3 regions of the Leifsonia soli genome follow, and region 3 is predicted to be linked to each of the others. Evidence: predicted binding sites of a transcription regulator. Region 3 holds the regulator's gene; each other region holds the start of a gene.
What was found. Region 3 encodes LexA, which represses DNA repair genes until DNA is damaged. Its sites were predicted from a motif close to TCGAACANNTGTTCGA; they were not measured.
Positions count from the first base shown of each region.

Region 1 (9,674 bases), 360 kb from region 3:
AGGAACCGCTCGAACGGCAGGTCGTACTTGATCGAGTCGACGGCGGTGATCCCGAGCAGGTAGACGACGGCCGAGTTCGCCGCCGACCCCCGGCCCTGGCAGAGGATCCCGCGGCTGCGGGCGAACCGGACGATGTCGTGAACGATGAGGAAGTAGCCGGGGAAGTCCTTCGCCTCGATCACATCCAGCTCGCGCTCGATGCGCTCGCGCTTCGCCGGGTTGCGGTCGAGGTCGGGATAGCGTTCGGCCGCGCCCCGCCAGGTGAGCTCGCGCAGCCAGCCCATCGGCGTGTGGCCCTCCGGGACGTCCTGTTTCGGCAGCCGGGGACGGGCACTGCGGAGGCGGAAGGAGAGGTCGTCGGCGATCTCGACGGTCCGTTCGACGGCACCGGGGTAGCGCGCGAACCGGCGGGCCATCTCCGCCCCGCTGCGCAGGTGGGCGGCGCCGGCGGCCGGGAGCCAGCCGTCGAGCTCGTCGAGGCTGCGCCGGGCTCGCACGGCAGCGACGGCGGTCGCCAGCGGGTACTGCGCGGGGCTCGCGTAGTGGACGTTGTTGGTCGCCACCGTCGGCAGCCCGAGCCGCCCGGCGATCCGGGTGAGGATGTCGTTGTCGGTCGAATCGCGCGGGGCGCCCTGGTCGATCAGCTCGACGAGGACGTTGTCGCGGCCGAACAGCTCGGCGAGCCGGGAGACCTCGCGCTCCGCTGCGCGTTCCCCGTGCTCGGCGAGGGCGAGCCGGACGTCGCCCTTACGGCATCCGGTCAACACCATCCACTCGCCGCCGGACTGCTCGGCGAGCTCGTCGAGCCGGTACACCGGCCGCCCCTTCTCCTCACCGGCCAATTGCCCCGCGGTGATCGCGGCGGCGAGCCGGTGGTAGCCCTCCTGCCGGTGGCCGAGCACCACCAGGTGGCTGCCCTCCGGATCGGGCTCGCCGTTCTGCGGCTTGGTGAGCGACAGCGACAGCTCGGCCCCGAACACGGTCTTCACGCGGTCGTACGCTTCGGCCGCCTCGGCCAGGTGCACCACGCCGTACATGCCGTCGTGGTCGGTGAGGGCGAGCGCGTGCAGGTTCAGCCGCGTCGCCTCCTCCAGCAGCTCCTCGGGAGAGGACGCGCCGTCGAGGAAACTGAAGTTGCTGTGCGCGTGCAGCTCGGCGTAGGGGACCGCGTCCTCCGGCGTCTCCGGGATCACCTGCGGAACGTACTTCTGCCGCTTGCGGGAGGACGGGCGTTCGTCGGCCTGCTGCGCGGTGCGCCGCCCGGAAAGCCGCCGCTCGAACTCGGCCCACGGGATCGGAGGGTTGTTCCACCCCATCAGGCATCGCCTCGCTCAGTCATAGCGCGCCTCCGCGAACCAGCCGGACCCGGCCAGCGCGAGCAGCCAGGCGGTGCCGTCGGCGTCGACCAGCTGGAACCGGTGCATCGCCCGCGAGAGCGTGGCGTCCCACCAGCGTTCCCGCACCGGCCAGGGGCCGGCCCAGGAGTCAACCGGCCGGGCGTCCCGCGCCTGGCCGGTGGGGGAGAACCGGGCGATCGGCGCGGTCACGTCTCCACGGTCGGTCACCTCGACGGACGCCCCCTGCTCGGTGAGCACCGCGACGGGACGCGGGACCTCGAACACCGTCGACGGCGCGGGTGCCGGCAGGGATCCCGGCCACGGCTGGTCGGCCCGGGCGACCCCCACCGGCCGGTCGCCCCAGGGCACCAGCACCTGCCGTTCGCCGGGGGCGCGGCCGCCGCCGATCGTCGCCGTGACCACCGCTTCGTGGCCGAGCATGCTCTGCACACGGGTGAGGCCGTGGTGGATGCGCTCGTCGGCTCCACCGCCCCACAGCCCGTCCTCGTGGTGGCCGATGTCGTCGACCGCCTCCGGCTCGAGGACCACCCGGGAGATCGGCGACGCCAGTCCGGAGTCGATCGCGCCGGAGCCCTGCAGCTGCCAGCGAACCCGGTCGACCACGTCGGGCGGGGAGAACAGCCGGGGATGGAGCCAGATGCGCTCGCTGACCCGGCCGGACTCGTCGGTCACCTCCACCCGGAGCGAGGTGCACACCAGCCCGGCCTTGGTGAGCCCGCCGATGAACTGCTCGGCCGTGCCGCGCACGGCGAAGGTCACCTGGTCGACGCGGTCGAGGGGAGGCTCGAAGTCGATGGAGCGGTCGAGCTGCTTCGGCGGGGTGCGCGGCACCACCGCCGTTCCGTCGAGCCCGCTGGCCAGGGTGTGCGCGAGTTCTCCCCGCTCGCCGAACCGCTCCCGCATGTCTACGCGCGAGAGCGCGGCGATGTCGCCGAGCGTGTGCAGCCCCAGCCGGCGCAGCAGCGGAGTGAGCTCGGCGAAGCCCAGGAGGGCGACCGGGAGCGGCGCCAGGAACGCGGGGGAGTCGCCGGACGGGATGATGCGCACGCGGCTGTGGGCCCAGAAGTGCGGGGCCGGGTCGTGCGCGGCGTCGGCGGCACCGGTCGTCGGAGTGCCGGCGGAGGGAGCGCCGCCGAGCGGCCGGGCGGCCCCGGTCGAGCGGGCGGCCTGCTCGGCGGCGAAAGGACCGTCGGCGATCCCGACCCGCGCGTCCGGGAGCCCGAGCCCCTCCAGGCAGCGCAGCAGCTCGGCGGCCGCCTGCTCCTCGCCGCCGTAATAGCGCGCGGGCCCGCGGGCCCGGAGCACGCACGTGCCCGGGCGGACCGGCTGCACACCGGGGGTGATCTCCTCGATCGCGGCGAGCACCGGCTCGAACGCACGCGCATCGAGCACCGGATCGTAGGGCAGCACCTCCAGCTGAGGGCAGCGCGCCTGCGCCTCGCGCATCCGCAGTCCGCGCTTCACCCCGTCGGCACGCGCTGCGGGAGAGCACGCGAAGACCACGCCCTTCTCGACCAGGGCGAGCGGCTGATCGACCGCCAGCTCGAGCGCCTGCTGCGCAGCGATGACCGGCCAGTCGGGACACCAGAGCACGATCGCCCGGGTGACGACGGCTTCGCGTGCTCCGCTCGCCATCTAGCTCACCGCCTCGAGCCGCGTCGGCCCGGAGGTGCGGAAGCTCTCGTCGACGGCCGGCAGCCACAGCTCGGCGGTCCGGCGGGGACCGGTCCCGCCGCGGGGCGCCGACTCCACGGTGACCCGCCGGGACGAGAGATAGCCGTTGCCGGTGCCGAGTCCGTCCCACCCGCTGCGCGCGACGGTGAGCGTCGCCTCGACCTGGGGCCAGTCGCCGGCGACGATGAGGGTCGCCTCGCGCTGCCGCAGCCGGGCGGTGAGCCGGGCGACGTCGCCGTCCTTCGCGCGGGCGGGCGGCGCGACGACCACGACGCTGAGCACATCGACGACCGCCGCGGTCACGGTCAGCCAATGCTCCCCGGGATGCGGCACCAGCACGAGGCGCTCGAGGTCGATGCCGAACCGCCCGGCAGCCTCCGCGCCGAAATCGGGCATCCCGACGACGCCGCACCACGCCCCGGCCGCGCTGGGACCGGCCAGCATGGCCATCAGCAGCGTCGTCGACCCGCGGACCGAGTACGCGGCCCCGGCCTTGAGCGAGCCTCCCGGCAGGAGGGGGGAGAGCGCCGGGTGCGTCTGCAGGGTCCGGCTCTCGAGCTTGGTCGCCTGCATCTGCCGGATGCGGGTCTGCAGCTCGTGCACCTGCGCCCGGTCGGCGACCGGTTCGGCGAGGTGCGGAGCTGCGAGGGACATACGTCTATTTTCGAACGTATGTTCGAACAACGCAAATGGAAATTTCGGGTGTGTGGACGAGCGCCACCTGTGGAGAAGAACAGTACGCCACCCGACCGACAGCCGACGGCGCACACTGGGCACATGCGCCCGACCTACCCCGCAGCCGTGTACCTGTGCCTGTTCGACGCCGACCGCATCCTGCTCCAGCGCCGTGCGGGCACCGGCTATCGCGACGGCGAGCTCTCGCTCCCCGCCGGTCACATCGAGCCGGGGGAGTCGGCGACCGCCGCCGTGCTCCGTGAGGCGCGAGAGGAGATCGGCATCGCCTTCGCCCGCGGCGACGTGCGGCTCGCCCTCGTCCAGCACGGCCGCGCGGACGGCGACGCCTACATCGACTTCTTCTTCACCGCCGCGCTCCCGCCGGGTGCGGCACCGGCGATCGGAGAGCCGGAGAAGGCATCCGAACTGGTCTGGGCGCCGGTGCGCGCGCTGCCGGACGACGTCATCCCGGTGATCCGGCACGGCATCGACGCGCTCGTGCGAGGGGAGTCGTACACCGAATACGGCTGGTGAGCGGTGCGGGTCGTGCCTACCGCCCCGGCGGCTCGGTGACGAAGTCGATCAGCTGCTCGACGCGGCCGAGCAGCTCCGGCTCGAGGTCGGTGTAGGAACGGACCCGGCCGAGGATGCGCTTCCAGGCGCGCGCGATGTCGGCCTGCGTCTCGTGCGGAAGACCGAGGGCGGCGCAGATGCCGTGCTTCCAGGAGACCGACCGCGGGATGCTCGGCCAGGCCTCGAGGCCGACCCGCTGCGGCTTCACCGCCTGCCAGATGTCGATGTACGGATGGCCGACGACGAGGACGTGGGCGCCGTACGGTCCGCGCGCCACCTGCTCCGCGATCCTGCTCTCCTTCGATCCGGGGACCAGGTGGTCCACCAGGACGCCGATGCGCCGGCCACGATCCGGCTGGAACTCGCGGACGATCGCGTCGAGATCGTCGACGCCTTCGAGGTACTCGACGACGACGCCTTCCACACGAAGGTCGTCGCCCCAGACCCGTTCGACCAGTTCGGCGTCGTGGCGTCCCTCGACGAAGATCCGGCTGGCGCGGGCGACCCGCGCCTTCTGGTCGCCGACCGCGAACGATCCGGATGCCGTCCGCGTCGGACCGGCGGGCGCACGTGACGGGACGGCCAGGCGCACCGGCTCCCCGTCGATGAGGAACGAGCCGGACAGCGGGAAGACGCGCTTCTTGCCGAAGTAGTCCTCGAGCTCGACCGTCTGCGCTTCGAGCCGCGTGACGGCGCCGCAGAAGCCGGATGCCGCATCTTCCAGCACCAGATCCGTCACGGCCTCGACGGTCGGGACGGGCTTCCTCCCGGCCTGCCGCCAGTCGCCGGCGAGCACATCGGATCCGTAGCGGTCGTCCATCACCCGATGGAGGCTATGCGACGGGATGCGCGGGGCGTGCGAGCCACGCTGCGATCAGTCGAAAACGCGGACCAGCCGCCACGACCGCGCGGTCGCGTCGTGGCGTACGTCGAACACGTGCGCCACGCCGTCCTCGCTCGTGCCCTGGAACCGCCAGCCGCCGATCGACCGCGGGACGCTGCCGATCGGGTAGCGGTGCTCGCCGAACGGCCGCCACCAGGTGCAGACCTCCGCCCACACCGTCGGCGTGTCGGAGACCCGGTACCGCGTGGATCTCCACACGAGCCGGGTGGGGACGCCCTCGTCGGTCGTCCAGACGGCGACCGTCTCGTCGATCTCGGTCATGCTGCTCACCTCGTCTGTCGAACGTATGTTCGAAAGAGAGTGTACCCGCGGTCCGCGACATCGCACCCCCCGCGATGACCATCGTGGATGCGACGCGTCGCTGCCATACTGGCGTCTATGTCGGACATCACGGATCCCTCCGGCGCGTCACTGCGCCTCAGCCACGATGAGCGCGAGCGCGCGGTCGCAGCCCTGCAGGCCCATGCCGCCCAGGGGCGGCTCACCGATCAGGAGCTGCAGACGCGTTCCGCCGCGGCCCGCTCCGCGGTGACGCGGGGCGACCTCGCTCCGCTCTTCGCGGACCTCCCCGGCGGTCTGCGGCTGGACGGGCCCGCCGAGCCCGGGGGCGCCGCCCCCGCGGGTGCACAGCCGGGCCAGCCCTATCCGGGTCAGCCGTATCCGGCTCCGTCGTATCCCGCTCAGCCGCAGCCGTACGGCCAGGGTGGCCGCGAGCCGTCCTCCCGCTGGGGTCTCCTGGCGGTCTCGATCATCCCGTTCGTGTCGGTGATCCTGTTCTTCCTCACCGGGATGGCATGGGGGTACCAGTACTCGTGGCTGTGGTTCCTGCTCATCCCGCTGGTCGGCGCCGTCGCCTACGGCACCGACGGCGGCCGTCGGCGCTAGCCGGCCGGCTCAGCCGACGGTGGCGCCGAACAGCAGACCGAGGAGATAGGTGGCCGCGGCCGCTCCGTAGCCGATGAGCAGCTGACGGATCGCCCGCTTCAGCGGGGAAGCACCGGAGAGCAGGCCGACGACCGCTCCCGTGCCGAGCAGCACGATCCCGACGAGCAGAGCCGAGACGACGATCGCCGCGGTCCCGGTCAGCCCGAACAGGAACGGCAGGATCGGGATGAGCGCCCCGGAGGCGAAGAAGCAGAAGCTCGAGAGGGCCGCGTTCCATCCCGTGCCGATCGCCTCGTGCTCGTCCTCGTCGACCGCCGGGCCCAGGGGAATGGGGGAGGTGACCGCCTGGAGCGTCGACAGGACCTCGCGTGCGTGGTCCGCCGCCGCCTCCGGCGTCATGCCGCGCGCGCGGTAGACCAGCGTGAGCTCGTTGGCATCGACATCGAGGTGGGGCAGGGCCGAGCCTGTCGCGGGGTTCGGGGTGGATGCCTCCAGCAGCTCACGCTGCGACCGCACCGACACGTACTCTCCCGCGCCCATGCTGAGCGCTCCGGCGAGGAGGCCGGAAATGCCGGTGAGGAGCACGACGTGGGTGGGGACCCCGCTCGCGCTCACACCGAGCACGAGGGCCAGGTTGCTGACGAGGCCGTCGTTCGCACCGAAGACGGCGGCGCGGAACGTTCCGGAGAGCCGCTGCCTGCCGCGGGCCGCGAGGGCGCGGACGACCTCTTCGTGCACCTGCTCGTCGGCCGCCATCTGCGGCGTGGCGTCGGAGTCGGCCGCGTACGGCGAGCGGGCCTCGGCGCGCTGCGCCAGGGCGAGCACGAAGACGGAGCCGAACCGCCGGGCGAGCCAGCCGAGCAGACGGGTGCGGATGTCGCCCTTCAGCGGACGGCCTGCCTGCGCCCCGAGCAGGTCGACCCAGTGCTGCTCGTGCCGGCGTTCCGCCTCGGCCAGCGCGAGCAGGATCTCGCGCTCCTCGCCCTGTCGGCGGCTGGCGAGATCGCGGTACACGGAGGCCTCCGCGCGCTCGTCGGCCAGGTAGCGGCGCCACCGCCTGATGTCGGCGGGGCTCGGGGTTCGGGCTGTTGTCGTCATCCCCTCCAGTCTACGAGGTGGTGGCGGGGCCGGCCGGGGCGGCTGCCTCGGCGGTGAGCGCCAGTGCGGAGCGGGTGAATCGCTCGCCCCAGTCGGCCGCGGCGATCACCGCCTCCTCCGGGCCGAGGATGTGGAAAGGCGCGTCCACCGCCGCGAGCCCGAAGAGGGCCCACTCCGCGCTGTCCGCGGTGATCTTGACCGCGCAGGTGCCGTCACCGCGGTCGTCGACCGTCGCCCATCGCCCGAGCACGTCGACGACGCGGTCGTTGGGAGCATCGATGACGGCGTCGACGATCATCGGCTCCACCGCGCTGTGCAGCGACTGCCGGACGTACTCGACCGCATCCTCCGCAGGGAGGGCCCGCGGTCGGAATCGGGCGCCGGTCGGGTGCGGATCGGCGATGCGGTCGAGGCGGAAGCTGCGCCAGTCGAAGCGGGTGAGGTCGTAGGCGACCAGGTACCAGCGGCGCTCGACGGAGACGAGCCGGTGCGGCTCGACGGTGCGCCTGGAGGCCTGGCCGTCGCGGGCGACGTAGGCGAACTCGATCCGCTCCTCGTCGCGGCACGCCTGAGCGAAGGCGGTGAGGATGCCGGGGTCGGTCTGCGGCGTCGGCCCGAAGGTGGTGGACAGCGTCGTCATCCGGAGCGCGTCGACCCGGCGCCGTAGCCGCGGCGGCATCACCTGGACGACCTTGGCGAGGGCGCGCACGGAGGCCTCGTCGACGCCCGCGATTCCGCTCTGCGCGGCGGTCCGCAGGCCGACGGCGAGCGCGACGGCCTCGTCGTCGTCGACGACCAGCGGAGGCAGGGACGCGCCGGCGGCGAGCTGGTACCCGCCGGACACGCCGCGGGTGGCGTCGACCGGGTATCCCAGGTCGCGCAGGCGCTCGATGTCGCGGCGCAGAGTGCGCGGCGAGATGCCGAGACGGTCGGCGAGCTCCTGTCCGGGCCAGTACCGATGGGACTGGAGGAGAGAGAGGAGCTGGAGCGAGCGGGAGCCGGTACTTGCCATGCTCCCATTCTGCACAGGCTTGCGGTCGGAAACTGACCGCTAGCTATTTGCGGCCACGTCCGCCTCGGTTCCGGTTCCGGAGGACGTGACGCTGAGGGGCGCGGCGCCGGGCCGGGACAGCGTGATGACGGCTTCCGTGATCCACTCGGAGCTCTCCAGTGCCGCCTCGACGGCCTGGAGGTCGACCGCGACGTCGGACTCGCGGTCGTTGCCGACGAGATCGACCGCGGCGACGAGATAGAAGCGCTCCGGGCCGACGTACTCGAGGTGCAGGTACGTCACGGTCTCGACCTCGGGGTGCGCGAGCAGCGCGCCGAGCGCGGCCTGCCACGCGCGGTCCGAGCCGGGTTGCCCGAGCAGGAACCGGCGGTTGCGCTCGATGAGGACGACCGCGACGACCGCCAGGAGCACTCCGATCAGGATGGATCCGAGCGCGTCCCAGAACGGATTGCCCGTGAGCTCGTGCAGCAGCAGTCCGAGGAAGGCGATCACGAGACCGACGAGAGCGGCGGAGTCCTCCGCGAACACCGCGCGCAGGGTCGGGTTCGATGTTCTGAACACGTGCTCGAACGTCCCGGTGCCGGAGGAGTCGGCCTTCGCGTGCGCCTGCCGGTACGACTGGAGGAACGAGATGCCTTCGAGGACGAAGGCGGCCGCAAGCACGAGATAGCCGACGAGGTAGTCCGAATCCGCTTCCGTCGAGCCGAGGGCCTGGACGCCGTGCATGACGGAGACGACGGCGCCTGCGGTGAACAGCCCGACGGCGGCGAACAGGCTCCAGACGTACGCGTCGCGGCCGTACCCGCCGGGGTGCGACGCGTCGCGCGGGCGCACGGCGGAGCGTTCGGCCTGGATGAGGAAGATCTCGTTGCCGGCGTCGGCCCACGAGTGCGCGGCCTCGGCCACCAGGGATGCCGACCCCGTGATCGCGGCCGCGATAGTCTTGGCGATCGCGACCAGGATGTTCGCCGCGAAGGCGAGCAGCACCGTGAACAGGCTCGACGATCGTTTGCTGCGGGGCATGGCGACACCATAGTCCCGGGAATGCGGAAGGCCCCGGTCGCTGTGACCGGGGCCTTCCGTCCGCTTCCGCGTTCTGTGTCCGAGGGGGGACTTGAACCCCCACGCCCTATACGGGCACTAGCACCTCAAGCTAGCGCGTCTGCCATTTCCGCCACCCGGACGAGGTGAGACGGCCGCCGAACTTCTCCGGCTGCCGAAGAAAGACGATAGCACGGATTCTCCACACAGGATCACTCGTCCACACACCTCGGGCGTGGCGGGGCGGCGACCGGATGCGCCCGGTAGCGTGGTGGGATGACCGACGAACTCCGCGCGACCGAGCCCGACCTCGACGAGACCGCGATCATCGCCAGAGACCTCATCCGGTTCGACACGACGAACTACGGCGAGGGCCGCTCGAACGGCGAAGCTGAGGCCGCCGCATACGTCGAGGCGAAGCTGGTCGAGCTCGGCCTGCAGCCGCGGGTGTTCG
Region 1 covers NZ_JACCBJ010000001.1:1,127,162-1,136,835, reverse strand. Annotated here, with positions in the region: gene BJ963_RS05545 (error-prone DNA polymerase) at 1-1,316, opposite strand, end outside; gene BJ963_RS05540 (DNA polymerase Y family protein) at 1,332-2,993, opposite strand; gene BJ963_RS05535 (hypothetical protein) at 2,994-3,686, opposite strand; gene BJ963_RS05530 (NUDIX domain-containing protein) at 3,810-4,241, shown strand; gene BJ963_RS05525 (DUF3097 domain-containing protein) at 4,258-5,100, opposite strand; gene BJ963_RS05520 (DUF6504 family protein) at 5,155-5,445, opposite strand; gene BJ963_RS05515 (DUF1707 domain-containing protein) at 5,563-6,069, shown strand; gene BJ963_RS05510 (VIT1/CCC1 transporter family protein) at 6,079-7,167, opposite strand; gene BJ963_RS05505 (helix-turn-helix transcriptional regulator) at 7,178-8,179, opposite strand; gene BJ963_RS05500 (cation diffusion facilitator family transporter) at 8,219-9,202, opposite strand; tRNA gene BJ963_RS05495 (tRNA-Leu) at 9,279-9,363, opposite strand; gene BJ963_RS05490 (M20/M25/M40 family metallo-hydrolase) at 9,497-9,674, shown strand, end outside.
Region 1: BJ963_RS05520 (DUF6504 family protein) is a predicted target of LexA. The motif match lies at 5,463-5,478, and genes of this name have one in related genera.

Region 2 (9,674 bases), 300 kb from region 3:
AGACCCGCGGTCTTCTCACGCGCCCGGACGAAGCGGGCGTCGACATCGCCCCAGTTGGTGATGTTCCAGAACGCCTTCACGTAGTCGGCCTTCACGTTGACGTAGTCGAGGTAGAAGGCGTGCTCCCACATGTCGAGCATCAGGAGCGGGACGGTCGCAGCGGCGAGGTTGCCCTGGTGGTCGTACAGCTGCTCGATGATGAGCTTCTGGCCGAGCGAGTCCCAGGCGAGGATCGACCAGCCGGAGCCCTGGATGCCGAGCGCCGACGCCGTGAAGTGGGCGCGGAACTTGTCGAACGATCCGAAGAACTCGTCGATCGCGGCGGCCAGCTCGCCGGTCGGCTTGTCGCCGCCGTCCGGGGAGAGGTTGTTCCAGAACACGGTGTGGTTGACGTGGCCGGCGAGGTTGAACGCGAGGTCCTTCTCGAGCTTGTTGACGTAGGTCAGGTCGTCGGCGTCGCGCGCCTCGGCCAGCTTGGCGATCGCGGTGTTCGCACCGTCCACGTACGTCTTGTGGTGCTTGTCGTGATGCAGCTCCATGATCCGTCCGCTGATGTTCGGCTCAAGAGCCGAGTAGTCGTACGGAAGGTCCGGCAGCGTGTAGTCAGCCATTACTCATCTCCACTGTTGTTGTGATTCGAGCGACTCGTCGAGTCTGGTAAGGGCAACCCGGGCGGCCGTCGGATGCTTCCTTCCGGCCGCACGTTCCCTGTCGAAACTTACACCTCGTCCAGATCGGCGGGGAGGCTCGCCTCCGTGCCGGGGATGCCGAGGTCGCTTGCGCGCTTGTCCGCCATGGCCAGCAGGCGGCGGATGCGGCCGGCCACCGCGTCCTTCGTCATCGGCGGGTCGGCGTGGTGGCCGAGCTCGTCGAGGCTGGCGTCGCGGTGCGCGAGGCGCAGCTCCCCCGCGTAGCGCAGGTGCTGCGGAACCTCGGGGCCGAGGATCTCGAGGGCGCGCTCCACCCGGGCGCACGCGGCGACGGCGGCCTGGGCCGACCGCCGCAGGTTCGCGTCGTCGAAGTTGACCAGCCGGTTGGCGTTGGCGCGCACCTCGCGGCGCTGCCGCAGCTCCTCCCAGTTGGCGACGGTCTGCGCCGCGCCCATCGCGACGAGCATGGCGCTGATCGCCTCGCCGTCGCGGATGACGACACGGTGCACACCGCGCACCTCGCGGGCCTTGGCCGAGATGCCGAGGCGACCGGCCGCGCCGACGAGGGCCATGGCGGCCTCGTTGCCGGGGCAGGTCACCTCGAGGGCGGCGGAGCGGCCGGGATCGGTCAGCGAGCCGTGCGCGAGGAAGGCTCCGCGCCACACGGCGGCGAGCTCGTCGCGCGAGCCGGTGGTCAGACGGTTCGGGAGGCCGCGGATCGGCCGGCGCCGCGCATCCAGCAGGCCGGTCTGGCGGGCGAGCGTCTCGCCGCCGTCGAGCACGCGCACCAGGTACTGGCTGCTGCGGCGCAGGCCCGACGCGGAGATGACGGACACCTCGCTGCGGACGCCGTACAGCTCGGCGAGGTCCTTGCGCACCCGCCGGGCGAGCTCGGGGGTGTCGAGCTCGCTCTCGACCGCGATGCGGCCGCCGATCAGGTGCAGACCGCCCGAGAACCGGAGGATGGTGGCCAGTTCTGCTGCCCGGACCGTGGTCTTGCTGACCTCGACCTTCGTGAGCTCGTCCTTGACGTCGGCGGTGAGAGCCAATCGGATTCCTTACTGTCTCAAGGCAGGGGTGATGCCGTGGAGGGGAGGGCCGTGATCATTCACGGCCGAGGTCGCGGTGCTTGGTGTTGACCGACAGACCGGGGAAACTCCGCAACCGCGCCGCGAGCTCTTCCGCAATCGCGACGGACCGGTGCTTTCCGCCAGTGCAGCCTATCGCGATCAGAGCGTGACGTTTGTTCTCGCGCTGGTATCCGGACATGATCGGGCGGAGCGCGGAGACGTACCCCTGGACGAACTCCTCGGCCCCGTCCTGCGCCAGCACGTAGTCGCGGACGACCTCCTCCAGCCCCGTGTGCGGCCGCAGCTCGGGGTTCCAGAACGGGTTGGGGAGGAAACGCGCGTCGGCCACCATGTCGGCGTCGGCCGGCAGCCCGTACTTGAAGCCGAAGCTCATGACCGTCACCTGTACGTCGGCCGTGTCCTCCGCCGCGAACGTGTCGGTGATGTTGGTCGCCAGCTGGTGGATGTTGAGATCCGTGGTGTCGACGATGATGTCGCTCGACTCCCGGATCTCGCGCAGCCGCGTCCGTTCCGCGGAGATGCCGTCGAGGATGGTGCCGTCGCCCTGCAGCGGGTGCGGCCGGCGCACCTGCTCGAAACGGCGGACCAGCACCGCGTCCGAGGCCTCGAGGAACAGCACGCGCACCTTGGTGCCCTCGCGGAGGCTCTGGATCATCTCGCGCAAGTCGGAGAAGAAGTTGCGTCCGCGCACGTCGACGACCGCGGCGATGCGCGGAAGACCCGACTCCGCGCGGTTCGCGAGTTCGATCAGCGGGCGCAGCATCTGCGGAGGGAGGTTGTCCACGACGTACCAGTCGAGGTCCTCCAGCGCATTGGCGACCGTCGAGCGGCCGGCGCCCGACATCCCGGTGACGATGAGGACTTCCTGCTGCTCGGCGTTTGCGACTGTGTCGCCGTCGGTGGCCATCGTCCGGTCTCCTCCGTTGTGGTGTGCCCCCAGCCTAGCGACTGCCGCCCTCGGAGAGTCGCTCGAAGATCGCCGTCGCGAGGGTCGGGCCGACCCCGCGCACCTCGGCGATCTGCTCGGGCGTCGCCTTCCGCAGCTGGGCCACGGAGCCGAAGTGCTTCAGCAGCTCCTTGACCCGCGACGGGCCGAGGCCGGGGATCTCGCCGAGCACCGTCCCGATGTCGCGCTTCCGGCGTGCCCGCTGGTAGGTGATCGCGAACCGGTGGGCCTCGTCGCGCAAGCGCTGGATGAGGAACAGCGCGTCGCTGTTGCGCGGCAGGATCACCGGGAAGTCGGAATCCGGCAGCCAGATCTCCTCCAGGCGCTTCGCGATGCCCGCGAGCTGGATGCCGGTGACCCCGGACTCGTCCAGCGCGCGTTTGGCCGCGGCGACCTGGGGCTGCCCTCCGTCCACGATGAGCAGGTTCGGCGGGTAGGAGAACTTGCGGCGGCGGCCCTCGGCCGCGTCCACGATCTGGTCGGCGCCGGCCGCGCCCTCCGCGTCGAGCGCCGTCTCCTCGTCGGCCGCGGAGTCGTCGTCGGCCGCGGAGTCCTCGATGACCGGCGAGCCCGCGCCGGCGGGCGCATCCTTCAGATAGGCCAGCCGGCGCGTGATGACCTGATAGATCGACTCCGTGTCGTCCGTCGACTCGGGGATGCTGAACCGCCGGTACTGGTCCTTGCGGGGCAGGCCGTCCTCGAAGACGACCATCGACGCGACGATGTTCGTTCCGCTGAGGTGCGACACGTCGTAGCACTCCATCCGGAGCGGGGCGTCGTCCATGCCGAGGGCGTCCTGGATGTCGTTGAGCGCCTTCGACCGCGCCACGAAGTCGGAGCTGCGCCGGGTCTTGTAGAGGATGAGCGCGTTCTTCGCGTTCATCTCGACCGTCTGCGCGATCGCGGCCTTGTCGCCGCGCTGCGCGGTGCGCAGTTCGACGCGGCCCGTCAGGCGGCCCCGGGCGGCGGACGGGTCGGGCGTCTCCCGGCGCCGCTGGGTCAGCCACTGCTCGAGCTCCGCGGTATCCTCCGGCAGCTCGGGCACGATGATCTCGCGCGGTGGCGCGTCCGGCCCGTCGTACGCGTTCTGGACGACGGTCTCGACCAGCTCGCCGAGCTCCATGTCGAGCTCTTTGTCGACCACCCAGCTGCGCACACCGCGGACGCGGCCCGCGCGCACGATGAACTGCTGCACGGCCGCGGCGAGCTCGTCGTGCGCGATGCCGAAGACGTCGGCGTCGATGTTCTCCGGAAGGACGACGGCGCTCTTGCCGAGCACGCCCTCGAGAGCCTGGATGGCGTCCCGGTGACGAGCGGCGGCCTCGTAGTCCATCGTGCCGGCCGCCTGCTTCATCTTCTCGTTCAGATCGCGCAGGTAGCCGCTGTCGTTCCCGGCCATGAACGAGGCGAAGTCGATGGCGAGCGACTTGTGGTCGCCCGGCGAGATCCGGCCGACGCAGGGAGCAGCGCACTTGCCGATGTCGCCGAGGAGGCACGGCCTCCCGGTGAGCTCGGCGCGGCGGTACACGCCGTCGGAGCAGCTCCGCATCGGGAAGGCCTTGAGCATCAGGTCGACCGTCTCGCGGATCGCCCAGACCTTGGTGTACGGCCCGAAGTAGCGCGCATCCTTGATGTTGCGGTTGCGCGTGATCATGACCCGCGGGATGCGGTCGCCCAGCGTCACGGCCAGGTACGGGTACGTCTTGTCGTCCCGGAACTTGACGTTGAAGGGCGGGTTGAACTCCTTGATCCAGGTGTACTCCAGCTGGAGGGCCTCGTACTCGGTGCCCACGACCGTCCACTCGACGCTCGCCGCGGTGGTGACCATGCGGCGGGTGCGCTCGTGGAGGCTGCGGAGCGGCTGGAAGTAGTTGCTCAGCCGCGCGCGCAGGTTCTTCGCCTTGCCCACGTAGAGCACCCGGCGGTTCTTGTCGCGGAACCGGTACACGCCGGGCTGCGTCGGGATCTCGCCGGCCTTCGGCCGGTAGCTGACGGTGTCTGCCATCGCTCCTCTTACGCGGCGCCCCGGGCGGACTCGCCCTGCAGGATCTCCTTGAGGAAGAAACCGGTGTGGCTGCCCGGGGTCTCCGCGACCTTCTCGGGGGTCCCCGTCGCGATGACCTCGCCGCCGCCGGCGCCGCCCTCCGGACCCATGTCGATGATCCAGTCGGCCGACTTGATGACGTCGAGGTTGTGCTCGATGACGATCACCGTGTTGCCCTTGTCGAGCAGCCCGTTCAGCACCAGCAGCAGCTTGCGGACGTCCTCGAAGTGGAGCCCGGTGGTCGGCTCGTCGAGCACGTACACGCTGCGGCCGTTGGACCGTCGCTGCAGCTCGGTCGCGAGCTTCACGCGCTGCGCCTCTCCGCCGGAGAGGGTCGTCGCGCTCTGCCCGAGCCGCACGTAGCCGAGGCCGACGTCGACGAGGGTCTGCAGGAAGCGGTGGATGGCCGAGATCGGCTTGAAGAACTCCGCCGCCTCGCTGATCGGCATGTCGAGCACCTCGGCGATGTTCTTGCCCTTGTAATGCACGGAGAGGGTGTCGCGGTTGTACCGGGCTCCCCCGCACACCTCGCACGCCACATAGACGTCGGGCAGGAAGTTCATCTCGATCTTGATCGTGCCGTCGCCCGAGCACGCCTCGCAGCGTCCGCCCTTGACGTTGAAGCTGAACCGGCCGGGCAGGTAGCCGCGGGCCTTCGCCTCCGGCGTCTCGGCGAACAGGGTGCGGATGCGGTCGAACACGCCCGTGTAGGTGGCCGGGTTCGACCGCGGCGTCCGGCCGATCGGTGCTTGATCGACGTGCACGACCTTGTCGAGGTTCTCGAGCCCCGTGACGGTGCGGTGCTTGCCCGGCACCTTGCGGGCGCCGTTGAGCTTGTTTGCCATCACCCGGTACAGGATGTCGTTGACGAGCGACGACTTGCCGGAGCCGGAGACGCCGGTCACCGCCACGAACGTGCCGAGCGGGAAGTCGACCGTCACCTTCTTCAGGTTGTTGGCCTCCGCATCCACCACGCGGATCATCCGCTTCTTGTCGATCTTGCGTCGCTTCGACGGGATCGGGATCTCGCGTCGCCCGGCGAGGTAGTCGCCGGTCAGCGAGTCGGTGTTGGCCAGCAGGTCGTCGTACGACCCGGAGTGCACGACGTGGCCGCCGTTGACGCCGGCGCCCGGTCCGATGTCGACGATCCAGTCGGCGGTGCGGATGGTGTCCTCGTCGTGCTCGACGACGATCAGGGTGTTGCCGAGGTCGCGCAGGGCCACCAGCGTGTCGATGAGCCGCCGGTTGTCGCGCTGGTGCAGGCCGATGCTCGGCTCGTCGAGCACGTACAGCACGCCGGTCAGGCCGGAGCCGATCTGGGTCGCCAGACGGATGCGCTGCGCCTCGCCGCCGGAAAGCGTTCCCGCGGCGCGCGCCAGATCGAGGTAGCTGAGGCCGACCTGGATGAGGAAGTCGAGGCGGACCTTGATCTCGCGCAGCACCTGCGCGCCGATCTTCTGCTCGCGCTCCGTCAGGTGCAGCTTCTCCATGAACGAGCGGGCGTCGCTCAGGCTCAGGAGGGAGGCGTCCGCGATGCTCTTGCCGTGCACGAGCACGGCGAGGACCTCGGGCTTGAGCCGCTTGCCGCCGCAGACCGGGCAGGGGACCTCGCGCAGGTACTCGGACCAGCGGGCACGCTGCGTGTCGGTCTCGGCCTGCAGGTACTGGCGCTCGATGTAGGGCACGACACCCTCGAAGCCGGAGGTGTACGACATCTCGCGGCCGTAGCGGTTCTTCCACCGCACCTTGACCTCGAAATTGTCGCCGCGCAGAACGGCCTCCCGCACGTTGGCCGGAAGCTTCTTCCACGGCGTCTTGAGCGAGAACTTGAGGTCGCGGGCGAGGCCGTCGAGCAGCTTCTCGTAGTAGTTGAAGAGGCCCTTGCCCTGCGTGGTCCACGGGACGATGACGCCCTCGGCGATGCTGAGCTCGTCGTCGCCGAGCAGGAGCTCCTCGTCGACCGACATGCGGGTTCCGAGGCCGGAGCACTCGGGGCACGCGCCGAACGGGGCGTTGAACGAGAAGGTGCGCGGCTCGATCTCCGTCAGCTGGATCGGGTGACCGTTGGGGCACGACAGCTTCTCGCTGAAGTTCTGCCAGGCGGCCGGGCCCTCGCGGTCGACGTAGTTGACCTGCACGAGGCCGTCGGTGAGGCGGAGCGCGGTCTCCAGCGAGTCCGTCAGCCGGCCCAGGATGTCCGGCCCGGCGACGAGGCGGTCGACGACGACCGAGATGTCGTGCTTGTACTGCTTCTTCAGCGTCGGCGGGTCGGAGAGCTGCACCTGCTCGCCGTCGACGAGGGCGCGGGAGTACCCGCTCGCCGCCAGCTCCTTGAAGAGGTCGACGAACTCGCCCTTCTTCTGCGAGACGACGGGGCTGACGACCATGTACCGGGTGCCGGCCTCCAGCTCCATGAGCTGGTCGGCGATCTGCTGGACGGTCTGGCGCTGGATGCGCTCACCGCAGATCGGACAGTGCGGGACGCCGATGCGCGCCCACAGCAGGCGCATGTAGTCGTAGATCTCGGTGATCGTGCCGACCGTCGACCGCGGGTTGCGGTTGGTCGACTTCTGGTCGATGGACACCGCCGGGCTCAGGCCCTCGATGAAGTCGACGTCCGGCCGGTCGACCTGGCCGAGGAACTGACGTGCATAGGCGGACAGCGACTCGACATAGCGGCGCTGCCCCTCCGCGAAGATCGTGTCGAACGCGAGCGACGACTTGCCCGAACCGGACAGACCGGTGAAGACGACCATCGAGTCGCGCGGGATCTCGAGGTCGACGTTGTGCAGGTTGTGCACGCGCGCTCCACGCACGCTGAGGTGTGACCCCGTCACTCTGCTGATGTTGCCGGACTCCCCGTCGACCCGATCGCTGTTCACTCGTCCGCTGCTCACTCGCTCTATTCTCCGCCATCCGTGCTGGGAAATCGGGGCTGTTCGCCCACCGCGCACCCGTTCGCCAGGTCGAACGTGTGTTCGATTCTACCCTGGACGGCACCGTGATCCCGTGCAGGCGCGAGTCTAGGCGCGACCACCGACATTCCAACCCGCCACGGCGGATGCGCCGGTCGCGGGCCGTCGCTCAGCGCGGTGCGCGCCGGAGGAGCGCAGGGAGCAGGAGTCCGACGAGCGCCGCGAGAGCGAGCCCGGAGACGACCGCGAGGACCGGGACGTCCGGCCCGGCGGCTCCACCGCCCGCACCGCCGCGGAGAAGGAGCAGCACGACCGCGGCGAGCTGGACCGGCGCCTGGACGATGGCGAACCGGCGGAGCGAGGGAAGCAGCACCGTCGGCTGCAGGCGCGCCGCGGCGGGCAGCGCGAGCATCCACCCGGCCAGCAGATGCATGGCGTGCGCTCCGGCGATCACGGCGAGCAACCGGGGCGTCAGCGTGCCGGGCCCCGCCAGGGAGGACAGCAGCAGCGCACCGATCAGCACCCACGCGGTGAGCCAGCGCGGTCGCCACACCGAGACGCCCACGAGGACGGCCGCGATGACCGTCCACGGGCCCTCGGGCACCCCCACCAGCACGAGGGGCAGCGCGATCGCGGCGAACAGCGCGCGCACCGACCAGGCGGGGACCGTGAACAGTCCGAGCACCGGAGCCGGGGCCGACGGCTCCTCCGCTGTGGTGGAGACGGCCGGAAGCCGACCGCCGTCGCGGCTCACCGTCTCCCCCGCCCCGAGACGCGCCCCGGCCCGGAGGCCAGCGCGCGCAGGGCCGCCTCGCGCAGGGCCGGATCCTGCCAGACGAGCAGCTCCACGCCGCCCGCCTGCAGCTGCTCGAGCCGCAGAGCACGCTCCAGCTCGATGGCGCGCAGGGCCAGACGGTCGCGCGCAGGCAGTTCCCGCCCATCCCGCGCGGGAAGCACGTCGACGGCGATCACCCGGTGCCCGGTGGCGCGCCAGGTGAGGGCGAGCGCGACGGGCTGGTCGTCGAGGAAGGTCGACAGCACGAACACGATCGACCCTGGCGCCAGCCGCGGGGAACGGACCCGCGTGAACGGCGCCCCGTTCGCCGCGGTCGCCTCGATCGCACGCAGCACACGCTCCCTGTGGCGCGCCCCGGCCCGCGGAGGGAGGACGCGCCGCGGCTCCCCCAGGTCGTCGAAGCCGACCCGGTCCGCCGCTCCGGTGTATGCGGCGGCGAGCGAGGAGGCGGCCTCCCGGGCGAGATCGAGCGACGACACGGCCGGCCGGGGGTAGGCACGCGGCCAGTCGGCGACGACGGCGCTGACGTCGTCGCGCGCGTCCAGCACCAGGTGCACGGCCGCGTCGGAGGTCGCCGTCGTGCGCCGGACGTAGAGGTCGGCACCGCGCCCGGCACGTGCCGTCGCCTTCCAGTCGATGCGCCGCAGACGGTCGCCGGGATGGAACAGGTCGATGTCGCGGAACTCGCCCCCGTTCCCGGGGCGGGTGGAGATGTGCTGGCCGGTCAGCCCGAGCAGTCGCGCGGGCAGCGGCAGGCTGCGCAGCGGCGCGCGCCGCGGGCGCACCACCCGCTCGACCACGGCCTCGTCGGAGGGGAGGCTCACCCAGGCCGCATCCGCTCCGATGGCCCGCACCTCCACCGCCGCGACGCGCTGCGGCCCGGAGTGGACGATCGGGACCGCGCTCCGCAGCTCGGCGGCCGCCCGCGGGGTGACCACCGCATCCACGGGCGCGGCGCCGCCGAGGCCCAGCCGCAGGTGCAGGGCGTCCGGGCGCTGCGTCGCGGAGGCGGCGACGAGGATGTCGATGGCCGCGCCACCGACGCGGCCGGCTGCATCGCCGTCACCGCCTGCGTGCGTCGTCACCGCGGTGGTGATGTCGACGGCGTCGACCCGTGCCTCCGTCGGCGCGGGAGCCGCATCCTCCGTGGTCTCGGGCCGTCCGGGGGTCTCGACCGCCGCCGGCCTGCGGTCCCAGTCCCAGGCCGCGCAGAGCAGCAGTGGGATGCCGAC
Region 2 covers NZ_JACCBJ010000001.1:1,180,511-1,190,184, forward strand. Annotated here, with positions in the region: gene BJ963_RS05765 (superoxide dismutase) at 1-611, opposite strand, end outside; gene whiA (DNA-binding protein WhiA) at 719-1,699, opposite strand; gene rapZ (RNase adapter RapZ) at 1,755-2,648, opposite strand; gene uvrC (excinuclease ABC subunit UvrC) at 2,683-4,692, opposite strand; gene uvrA (excinuclease ABC subunit UvrA) at 4,701-7,613, opposite strand; gene BJ963_RS05790 (hypothetical protein) at 7,816-8,400, opposite strand; gene BJ963_RS05795 (DUF58 domain-containing protein) at 8,397-9,674, opposite strand, start outside.
Region 2: uvrA (excinuclease ABC subunit UvrA) is a predicted target of LexA. The motif match lies at 7,698-7,713, and genes of this name have one in related genera.

Region 3 (9,674 bases):
GAGCGGCTGTGCCTCCTCCAGCCGGCCGAGCGCGATCAGATCTCGTGCATTCGCGTATTCGGTGATCGAGTCGGCGCCCGTCGTCACGTCGCTCTCGCGGAGCTCGTCGCCCATGTAGAGCGGCTCGAGCTTCTTGATCGAGTACGACCGCGACCCGACGCGGACCGCCTTGCGCACCAGCGGGTACAGGTCGACCATCACGTTGTCGCGCAGCAGGCCGTCGACCTCCTCTTCGCCGACGCCGTGCCGGGCGGCGAGGGCGAGCAGGTGGGTCTGCTCGTAGGCCGCGTAGTGGTAGATGTGCATGCCGGGGTACTGGGCGCGGCGTTCGCGGACGAACGCCAGGAAGGCCTCCAGCGCCACACGCTCCGCCGCGAAGTCGTGCGCCCAGAACGCGGTGAACCGCTCCTCCTGGTCGACCAGGCCGAACAGGTAGTCGAGGTTCCACCGCTCGCCTGCGCCCTCGGTGTACAGCGGGTCGCCCTCGAAGTCGAAGAAGATGTCGCCGGCATCGGGATGGGGCAGCACCGCCAGCACCGGCGCGTTGAAGACGCGCACCGGCGGCGGGGCGTCCGGCACCGCCTGGAGCTGGAGGCGTGCCTGCTCGCGCAGCCCGTCGAGCGTGCCATCGGGGATGCCGTCGACCGGCCCGGTCGAGGCGGCGAGGGAGTCGATGGTCGCGATGCCCGCCGCGAGCAGGTGCTCGCGCTGGGTCACGCGCATCCCCGCCACCAGCAGCACGTCGCGGGACGCCTGCACCTCGGCGTCGCACGTTTCGCAGCGCCCGTCGACGGTGAAGCGCGGATCGCCCCAGGCGACCGGCCCCGCATCGGCCGCGTGCTCCGCGACGATCGTCAGCAGCCGGGCGCGCCGCTTGCGGTACACCGGCTCGATGTCGGTCAGAGAGTGCTCGCTCACCGACCCGTCGCCGAGAAGCAGCTCGACCGTGTCGTCGACATCCACGCCCATCCGTCGCAGCTGTTCCGCGTAGGCGGCGAGCTGCAGCAGCGCCGTCACGCGGGCGCTGCGGGCGAGCTTGGAGTCTTGCACGCGGTAGCGGCCGTCGGGCAGCCGCACGACGAAGTCGGCGAACCCGACGAACGACCCGTCGAAGAAGGTCGCCTGGAAGACGACCTCCGCCCCGCGCTCGAAGGCCTCGGACGTGCGGCGGACGGCGTCGGCGAGGGCGTCGGCCGTCAGCTGCTCGGGACGCTCGATCTCGGCGACGCCGCTCCCGAATCGCTCGCGGTAGCGCTCGAGGATGCGGTGCTCGTGCTCGTCGCCCATGCGCGACGACCGCACGTACATCGGATCGTCGATCTCTTCGGTCTTCTCGAGCCGGCCCAGCTTCACGTCGAGCGTGCGGAGGAAGGCGAACTCGCACTTCGACGCCTCGGTGAGGTCGCTGGCGCTCGTAACGATGATCCCGTCGAGCAGGAACACGGCGACCTCCCTCCGCTTCCGGGCGACCGGTGCGCCACCCGCTCTGCGAGACTACCGGCGACCACCGACAGGAGCGGGTTCTCCACAGCGGCGGCCTCCGGAACGCCGGCGGCCGCCTCCTGTGGTCACTTTCCCTTCGCCGCTGCCTTCATCGCACGCTTGTGCTCGCGAACGCGGGCGAGCGAGTCGGCGTCGACGATGTCGGCGACCGAGCGGTAGCCCTCGCTGCCGTAGTCCCCAGCAGCCTGCTGCCAGCCAGGGGCCGTCAGCCCCTTCTGCTTGCCGAGGAGCGCGAGGAAGATCTTCGCCTTCTGCTCGCCGAATCCCGGCAGCGCCTTGAGCCGTCGCAGCACCTCGGCGCCGTCCGGGTCGCCCCGGGTCCAGATCGCCGCGGTGTCTCCGCCCCAGTCGCCGACGATCGCCGCGGCGAGCGCCTGCACGCGCGCGGCCATGGACCCGGGGAAGCGGTGGACGGCCGGCGTCTGCTTCATGACCTCCGCCAGCTTCTCCGGGTCGAGCGCGGCGATCGTGGCCGGCTCGAGCGAGCCGAGCCGGTCGCGCAGCTTCGCCGGACCGGCGAACGCGGTCTCCATCGGGATCTGCTGGTCGAGCAGCATCCCGGTCAGCAGGGCGAACGGCGACTGGTCGAGGAGGGCGTCGGCTTCGGCGTCGCCGGTGATGGTGAGAGGCATGCCCTCAGCCTGCCACCAGCAGCAGCACACCCGCCACAGCGGAGAGCGCGGCCAGCAGCAGCGCCGCCCCGAGCAGCACGCCGTGCACGATCAGGAACGGCGTCGCGCGCCCAGCCGCATCTCGGGCTCGCGCGTCCGTGCGGACCCTGCTGAAGAACCGAGGCCAGGCGAAGACGTTGAAGAGGGTGTTGAGGAAGAGCACGATGGCGGCGAAGACGGTCATGGTCCCTCCAGCCTAAGCGCCGCATCCGCCCACGGACCGGCCGTGCCGCGTCAGTCCCCGGAGGCGACGAGCTGCACCCGCAGCGAGTCGACCCGGGTGGCGATCACGTCGTCCGCCGCCCACCGCTGCGCCAGGCGCGACAGGATGGCGTCCAGCTCCTCGCGCGTGAGACCGGCGGCGAGGGACAGCCGCACCACGAGCTCCTCACCGGCCAGCCGGCTGCCGGGGTCGCCGGGGAGCAGCGTGACCTCGTGGACGCCGAGCTCCGACGCGATGGACGCGCCGAAGGCCGACGCCACCTCGGCGTCGCGGTCGCTCGGCAGCCACGGCGTCCCCTGCGCGATCGCCCAGACCGCGGGCCGGCGCAGCACGAACTCGGTCTCGGAGGTCGGATCGAGCACGATCAGCTCCGTGCCCTCCGCCGCGGCGGCGAGCGCGGCCCGGCGGCTGTCGACGGGGACGGGGCGCGCGGCCGGGTTCCACGTCTGCAGCGCGGTCACCGACGAGAAGACCGGCTGGACCGTGCGCCCGTCGGGACCCGCGACCGTCACGATCGAGAGCTCCTGGGTCTTGTCGACGCGCATCCCGGCGTCGGTTCGGCCCTCGTCGCCGAGTTCCGCCATCAGCGGGACGAGCAGACGGACGTCGCGCAGCGCATCCACCACCGTCTCCGCGCCCGTCTCTCCCGCGCGGAAGGCGGCCAGCGCACCGAGCAGCGCGGCTGGAGCGGAGCCGTCGTCCTCGCCGAACGGATTGTCGTCGAACTCGCGCCCCTGCCACGGCTGACCGGCCGAGTCGGCGAGGGAGGCGGCGAACCCGGCCAGCCGGGCGGCGCCCTCCTCGCTGGGGCGCGCGAGAGGGGTGCTCACACCGGGCGCGGCGCGGCCGGCGCCGTCGCCCCGGGCAACGTCGCCCCGGGCACCGTCGCCCCGGGCACCGTCGCCGCCGTGCGGTTCGGCGTCGTCAGCGTCCCGCGACATCCAGCGCCTCGGGCAGCGTGAACGCGCCGGCGTACAGCGCCTTGCCGACGATGGCGCCTTCGAGCCCCAGCGGCACCAGCTCGCGCAAAGCGGCGATGTCGTCGAGGTCGGAGATGCCGCCGGAGGCGACGACCGGACGCTCGGTGCGGTCGAGCACCTGGCGCAGCAGCTCCAGGTTCGGGCCGCGCAGCGTTCCGTCCTTGGTGACGTCGGTGACCACGTAGCGTGCGCAGCCCGCGTCCTCCAGGCGGTCGAGCACCTCCCAGAGGTCGCCGCCCTCGCGCGTCCAGCCGCGCGCTGCGAGGGTCGTCCCCCGCACATCCAGCCCGACGGCGATCGCCTCGCCGTATCGGCCGATCGCGCTGGCGGCCCACTCCGGGTTCTCCAGCGCGGCGGTGCCGAGGTTGACGCGGGTCGCCCCCGCCTCCAAGGCGTGCTCCAGGGAGGCGTCGTCGCGGATGCCGCCGGAGAGCTCGATGCTCACGCCGTCGACCTCGCGGATGACCTTCTTCAGCAGAGAGCGGTTCTCCCCACGGCCGAACGCGGCGTCCAGGTCGACCAGGTGGATCCACTCGGCGCCCGCCGCCTTCCACTCGGCCGCGGCTTCCACCGGGTCGCCGTAGCTGGTCTCGCTGCCGGCCTCGCCCTGGGTGAGGCGAACCGCCTTGCCGTCCGCCACATCCACCGCGGGGAGGAGGACGAGCCGGGGCGTGCTGATGAAGTCGGTCATGTGTTCCCTCGTGTCGGTCCGCGGCGGCGGACGGGTGGAGCCGGAGTCGGCGAGGTCGGGACGGCTAGAGCGCGTCGACCCAGTTGCGGAGGAGCTGGATGCCGGCGCGGCCCGACTTCTCCGGGTGGAACTGCGTCGCACTCAGGGGGCCGTTCTCGACCGCGGCGACGAACGGCGAGCCGTGGTCGGCCCAGGTCACCTTCGGCTGGGCGAACGGTCCGGACGCCTCCAGCGTCCAGTCCTGGGCGGCATACGAGTGGACGAAGTAGAAGCGCTCATCGCGCAGCCCGGCGAAGAGCGTTGAGTCCTCGGGCGCGCGGACCGTGTTCCAGCCCATGTGCGGAACGACGTCGGCGCGGATCAGGTCGACCGTCCCCGGCCACTCCCCCAGCCCCTCGGTCTCCACCCCGTTCTCGACGCCGCGCTCGAACATGACCTGCATGCCGACGCAGATGCCGAGCACCGGCCGTCCGCCCGCGAGGCGTCGGTCGACGACCTCGTCGCCGTGGGACGCGCGCAGCGCCTCGGCCACGGCGGTGAACGCTCCGACCCCCGGCACCAGCAGGCCGTCCGCCTCGAGCGCGCGCGTGCGGTCGCCCGTCAGCTCGACGTCGGCCCCCGCCGCTTCCAGCGCTTTGACGGCCGAGTGGACGTTGCCCGTGCCGTAGTCGAAGACGACGACCCGAGGCGTGCTGCCCGGAGTGCGCGCCACGGTCACAGCGCACCCTTGGTGGACGGGATGCCGCTGATCAACGGGTCCAGCGCCTTCGCCTGCCGGAACGCGCGGGCGAAGGCTTTGAACTCGGCCTCGGCGATGTGGTGCGGGTCGCGGCCGCCGACGACGGTGATGTGCGTCGTGATGCGGGCGTTGAAAGAGATCGCCTCGAAGACGTGACGGACCATCGAGCCGGTGAAGTGGCCGCCGATCAGGTGCAGCTCGAAGCCGGCGGGCTCCCCGGTGTGCACGAGATAGGGGCGGCCCGAGATGTCCACGACCGCCTGCACCAGGGCCTCGTCGAGCGGAACGAGGGCGTCGCCGTACCGCGAGATGCCCGACTTGTCGCCGAGCGCCTCCCGGATCGCCTGGCCCAGGACGATGCCGATGTCCTCCACCGTGTGGTGGACGTCGATGTCGGTGTCGCCGGTCGCGCGGATGCGCAGATCGGTGAGCGAGTGCTTGGCGAACGCGGTCAGCAGGTGGTCGTAGAAGGGAACGCTCGTCCGGATGTCGGAGGTGCCGGTGCCGTCGAGGTCGAGGCTCAGCTCGATGCTGGACTCGCTCGTCTCCCGCGTGGCAGTGGCGGCGCGATTCGTCATGCGTCCGAGTCTACCGGGGCGTTCCGGACCCTGTCCGGGGCGTCGTCGGCGACCGCGTCGTCCTGCGCGGGCCGGCCGAGGGCGGCCAGAGCCTCCAGGAAGGCGGTCGTCTCGGCCTCCGTTCCCGCGGTGACGCGCAGGTGGTGCGGGATGCCGACATCCCGGATCAGGATGCCGCGCTCGGCGAGGGCCTCGAATGTCGCGTGCGGGTCGTCCACCCCGCCGAAGAGCACGAAGTTGCTGCCGCTCCTGTGCGGCGTGTAGCCCAGCCGGGCGAGCTCCGTCACCAGCCGGTCGCGCTGATGCCGGATGTCTCCGACCGTGGCCAGCATCTCGTCGGAGTGCGCCACGGCGCCGAGGGCGGCGGCCTGGGTCAGGGCCGACAGGTGGTACGGAAGCCGAACGAGCCGGAGGGCGTCGATGACGGCGGGGTCGGCGGCGAGGTAGCCGACCCGCGCGCCCGCGAAGGCGAACGCCTTGCTCATGGTCCGCGAGACGAGGAGGCGCGGACGACCAGGCAGCAGCGTCAGGGCGGACGGCACGCCGTCCGGCATGAACTCGGCGTACGCCTCGTCGACGACGACGATCCCCGGGGTGGCGTCGTAGACGGCCTCGATGGTCTCCAGCCCGAGGGGCGTACCGGTCGGGTTGTTCGGCGAGCAGAGGATCACGATGTCCGGGTCGTGCTCGCGCAGCTCGGCGACGGCCGTCTCCGGGCTCAGCTCGTAATCGGCGTCGCGCGCGCCGGCGACATAGGCGGTGCCCGTTCCGGAGGCGAGCAGCGGGTACATCGAGTAGGTGGGCGCGTAGCCGAGCAGCGTCCGCCCCGGGCCGCCGAAGGCCTGCAGGATGTGCTGCAGCACCTCGTTGGAGCCGTTCGCCGCCCAGATGTTCTCCGCCGTCAGGTCGTGGCCGAGGTAGCGGGCGAACGCCGTGCGCAGCTCGGTGAACTCGCGGTCGGGGTAGCGGTTCACTCCGCCGACCGCAGCGGCGACGCGGGCGACGATGTCGGCGGCGACGTCCTCCGGCACCGGATGCGTGTTCTCGTTCACGTTGAGCGCGACGGGCACCGGACGCTGCGGAGCGCCGTACGGCGAACGACCGCGCAGGTCGTCGCGGATCGGCAGCTTGGAGAGAGAAGTCACCCTTCAATCGTAGTCAGCGCCCGGGCGCCGCCTCGCCGGATGACGCCCTGCGACGGAGCACGACGTCCGGCCGCAACGAGAGGGCCAGATCGGCTCGGGCGCGAAAGCGCTGTGCACCACCGCCTGCCCCGGCGCCTATCGCGCCACAGCTGCGCGCACCGTGGCCCTAGTGCGCGTACTTGGCCGGGACGGCGAGCTGCTGGCCGGGCGAGACGACGGCGGAGTCGAGACCGTTGAGGGAGACGATGTCGGCGATCACGTCGCGCGGGTCGGCGTTCGGTGCGACGCGCTCCGCGACGGACCAGAGGGAGTCGCCGGACTCCACGGTGACGTACTGGAAGCTGACATGGGTCTGCTCGCCGGTGGCGACGGCGCCGCCGCCGTTGAGGGCGAAGACGAGAGCGCCGATCACGAGCGGCAGTGCGACGAGGGCGGACAGCACAGCGCGACCGCGACGCGTGAGCCGCAGGCGGACCCGTGCTCCCTCGGGCAGTGGCGGGACCGCACGAAGGGTGGGAACCGACTCGCTGATCAGTACTGCACTCATTGTCGTGACCTCCTCAGACTCGCGGGTGCGAAGCTGTGTTCCGAATGTATCTTCGAATGTCCGAATCCGCAAGATGGTCTCAGAGCGGGAATTCGGGGACGAAGTTCGCGACACACTCGAACACATGTTTGTCTTCCCTTCCCGACGCGGATACAGTTTCGACTGTCTGAGGACATCAGATCAGGTACCACCGACATTCCTGCCGGGAGCATCCCCGCAGGACCGCCGACGCCAGGAGAGGACGCCCGTGTCGAACGAGAACCAGGCACGCGGAGGCACCCGTCGCCGCAAGAACCTGAGCGACAAGCAGCTGGCGATCCTCGATGTGATCCAGCGCTCGGTGAGCCAGCGCGGCTATCCGCCGAGCATGCGCGAGATCGGAGACGCCGTCGGCCTCTCCTCCCTGTCGTCCGTCACCCACCAGCTGAACCAGCTCGAGCTGAGCGGCTACCTGCGGCGCGACCCCAACCGGCCGCGCGCGCTCGAGATCCTCATCGACCTGCCCTCGTCGTCCCACGCCGCTCCGGACTACGAGAACCAGACGCCGGTGGGCGACGCCGCCATGGTCCCTCTGGTCGGCCGCATCGCCGCCGGCATCCCGATCACGGCGGAGCAGCAGGTGGACGAGGTCTTCCCGCTCCCCCGCCAACTCGTCGGCAACGGCGAACTGTTCATGCTGAAGGTCGTCGGCGAGTCGATGATCGACGCGGCGATCTGCGACGGCGACTGGGTCGTCATCCGCGCCCAGAACACGGCCGAGAACGGCGACATCGTCGCGGCCATGCTCGACGAGGAGGCGACCGTCAAGGTCTTCCGCCAGCGCGACGGACACACCTGGCTGCTGCCGCGCAACTCGAACTTCGAGCCCATCCTCGGCGACTACGCGCAGGTGCTCGGCAAGGTCGTGGCGGTCCTCCGCGCCGTCTGAGCAGCATCCCTCCCGCCGAGTGGCGACAAGACGTCACCGTTCGGCCGGAATTCCGGCGACGACTCACGACTCGGCGGGCGGCTACGCCCAGCCGAGCTCGCGCAGCCGCTCGTCGGAGAGGCCGAAGTAGTGCCCGATCTCGTGCACCAGCGTGAGCCGCACGCGTGCCCGCAGGTCGTCCTCCGAGGCCGCCGACGCCTCCAGGTTGTTGCGGAACAGCGTGATCCGGTCCGGCAGCTCGCCGAAGCCGTACACCGAGCGCCGGGTCAGCGGCCTCCCGCTGTACAGCCCGAACAGGCGTGGCCGCGCTCCGTCCGGCTGATCCTCGATGAGGATGGCGACGTTCTCCAGCGGCCGCACCATGTCGTCGGGCAGCGCGTCGAAGATGTCGCCGACCATCCGCTCGAACTCCTCGTCGGGGATGCGCACCATGCGCCCATCCTCACACGCGCGGCGGCCGGGACGCCGACGGTCCCGGTACGCCGTGAGCGTACCGGGACCGGAGGTCGCCGGCGGGACCGGGATCAGGCGCTGACGGCCGCCCGCTCGCGCACCCCCCGCGTCGCCTCGATGATGTTGCGGAGCGAGGCGACGGTCTCGTCGTACCCGCGGGTCTTGAGTCCGCAGTCGGGGTTCACCCAGAGCTGGCGGCCGGGGATGGCCTGCAGCGCCGTCTCCAGCAGCTCGGTCACCTCGGCGACCGACGGCACCCGCGGCGAGTGGATGTCGTAGACGCCCGGCCCGATGCCGTGCTCGAACCCGGAGCGCTGGATGTCGTGGACGACCTCCATGCGGCTGCGGGCCGCCTCGATGCTCGTCACGTCCGCATCCAGGTTCCGGATGGCGTCGATCACCACGCCGAACTCCGAGTAGCAGAGGTGGGTGTGGATCTGGGTTCCGTTCGCGACGCCCGACGTGGCGAGGCGGAACGATCCGACCGACCAGTCGAGGTACTCCCCCTGCGCAGCCTTCTTGAGCGGCAGGAGCTCGCGCAGCGCGGGCTCGTCGACCTGGACGACACGGATGCCGGCCTCCTCCAGGTCCGCGATCTCGTCGCGCAGGGCGAGCGCGACCTGGCGCGCGGTCTCTCCGAGCGGCTGGTCGTCGCGCACGAACGACCACGCCAGGATGGTGACCGGCCCGGTCAGCATCCCCTTCACCGGCTTCTCGGTCAGGCTCTGCGTGTACGCCGACCACTCGACCGTGATGGGCGCCGGGCGCCAGACGTCGCCCCAGAGGATCGACGGGCGGGTACAGCGCGATCCGTAGGACTGCACCCAGCCGTTGCGGGTGACCGCGAAGCCCTCCAGGTTCTCGGCGAAGTACTGCACCATGTCGTTGCGCTCCGGCTCGCCGTGCACGATCACGTCGATCCCGATCTCCTCCTGGAGATCGACGACGCGCTTGATCTCGTCGCGCATCCGGCCCAGGTACTCGGCCTCGGTGATGAGCCCCTTCGCCAGCTGCGCCCGCGACCGGCGGATGTCCGCGGTCTGCGGGAACGATCCGATGGTCGTCGTGGGGAGGAACGGCAGGCTCAGCGCAGCATCCTGCGCCGCCAGCCGGTCCGCGTACGCCCCGCGACGGAAGTCGGCCTCCGTCAGCGCCGCCTCGCGCTCGCGCACGGCCGGGACGCGCACGCCCGGCGCGGACGCGCGGTCGGCGAGCG
Region 3 covers NZ_JACCBJ010000001.1:1,482,488-1,492,161, forward strand. Annotated here, with positions in the region: gene BJ963_RS07180 (TM0106 family RecB-like putative nuclease) at 1-1,443, opposite strand, end outside; gene BJ963_RS07185 (HhH-GPD-type base excision DNA repair protein) at 1,569-2,135, opposite strand; gene BJ963_RS07190 (SCO4848 family membrane protein) at 2,140-2,358, opposite strand; gene BJ963_RS07195 (SseB family protein) at 2,409-3,338, opposite strand; gene priA (bifunctional 1-(5-phosphoribosyl)-5-((5-phosphoribosylamino)methylideneamino)imidazole-4-carboxamide isomerase/phosphoribosylanthranilate isomerase PriA) at 3,322-4,068, opposite strand; gene hisH (imidazole glycerol phosphate synthase subunit HisH) at 4,133-4,786, opposite strand; gene hisB (imidazoleglycerol-phosphate dehydratase HisB) at 4,783-5,385, opposite strand; gene BJ963_RS07215 (histidinol-phosphate transaminase) at 5,382-6,530, opposite strand; gene BJ963_RS07220 (LysM peptidoglycan-binding domain-containing protein) at 6,697-7,077, opposite strand; gene lexA (transcriptional repressor LexA) at 7,325-8,005, shown strand; gene BJ963_RS07230 (metallopeptidase family protein) at 8,087-8,437, opposite strand; gene metE (5-methyltetrahydropteroyltriglutamate--homocysteine S-methyltransferase) at 8,530-9,674, opposite strand, start outside.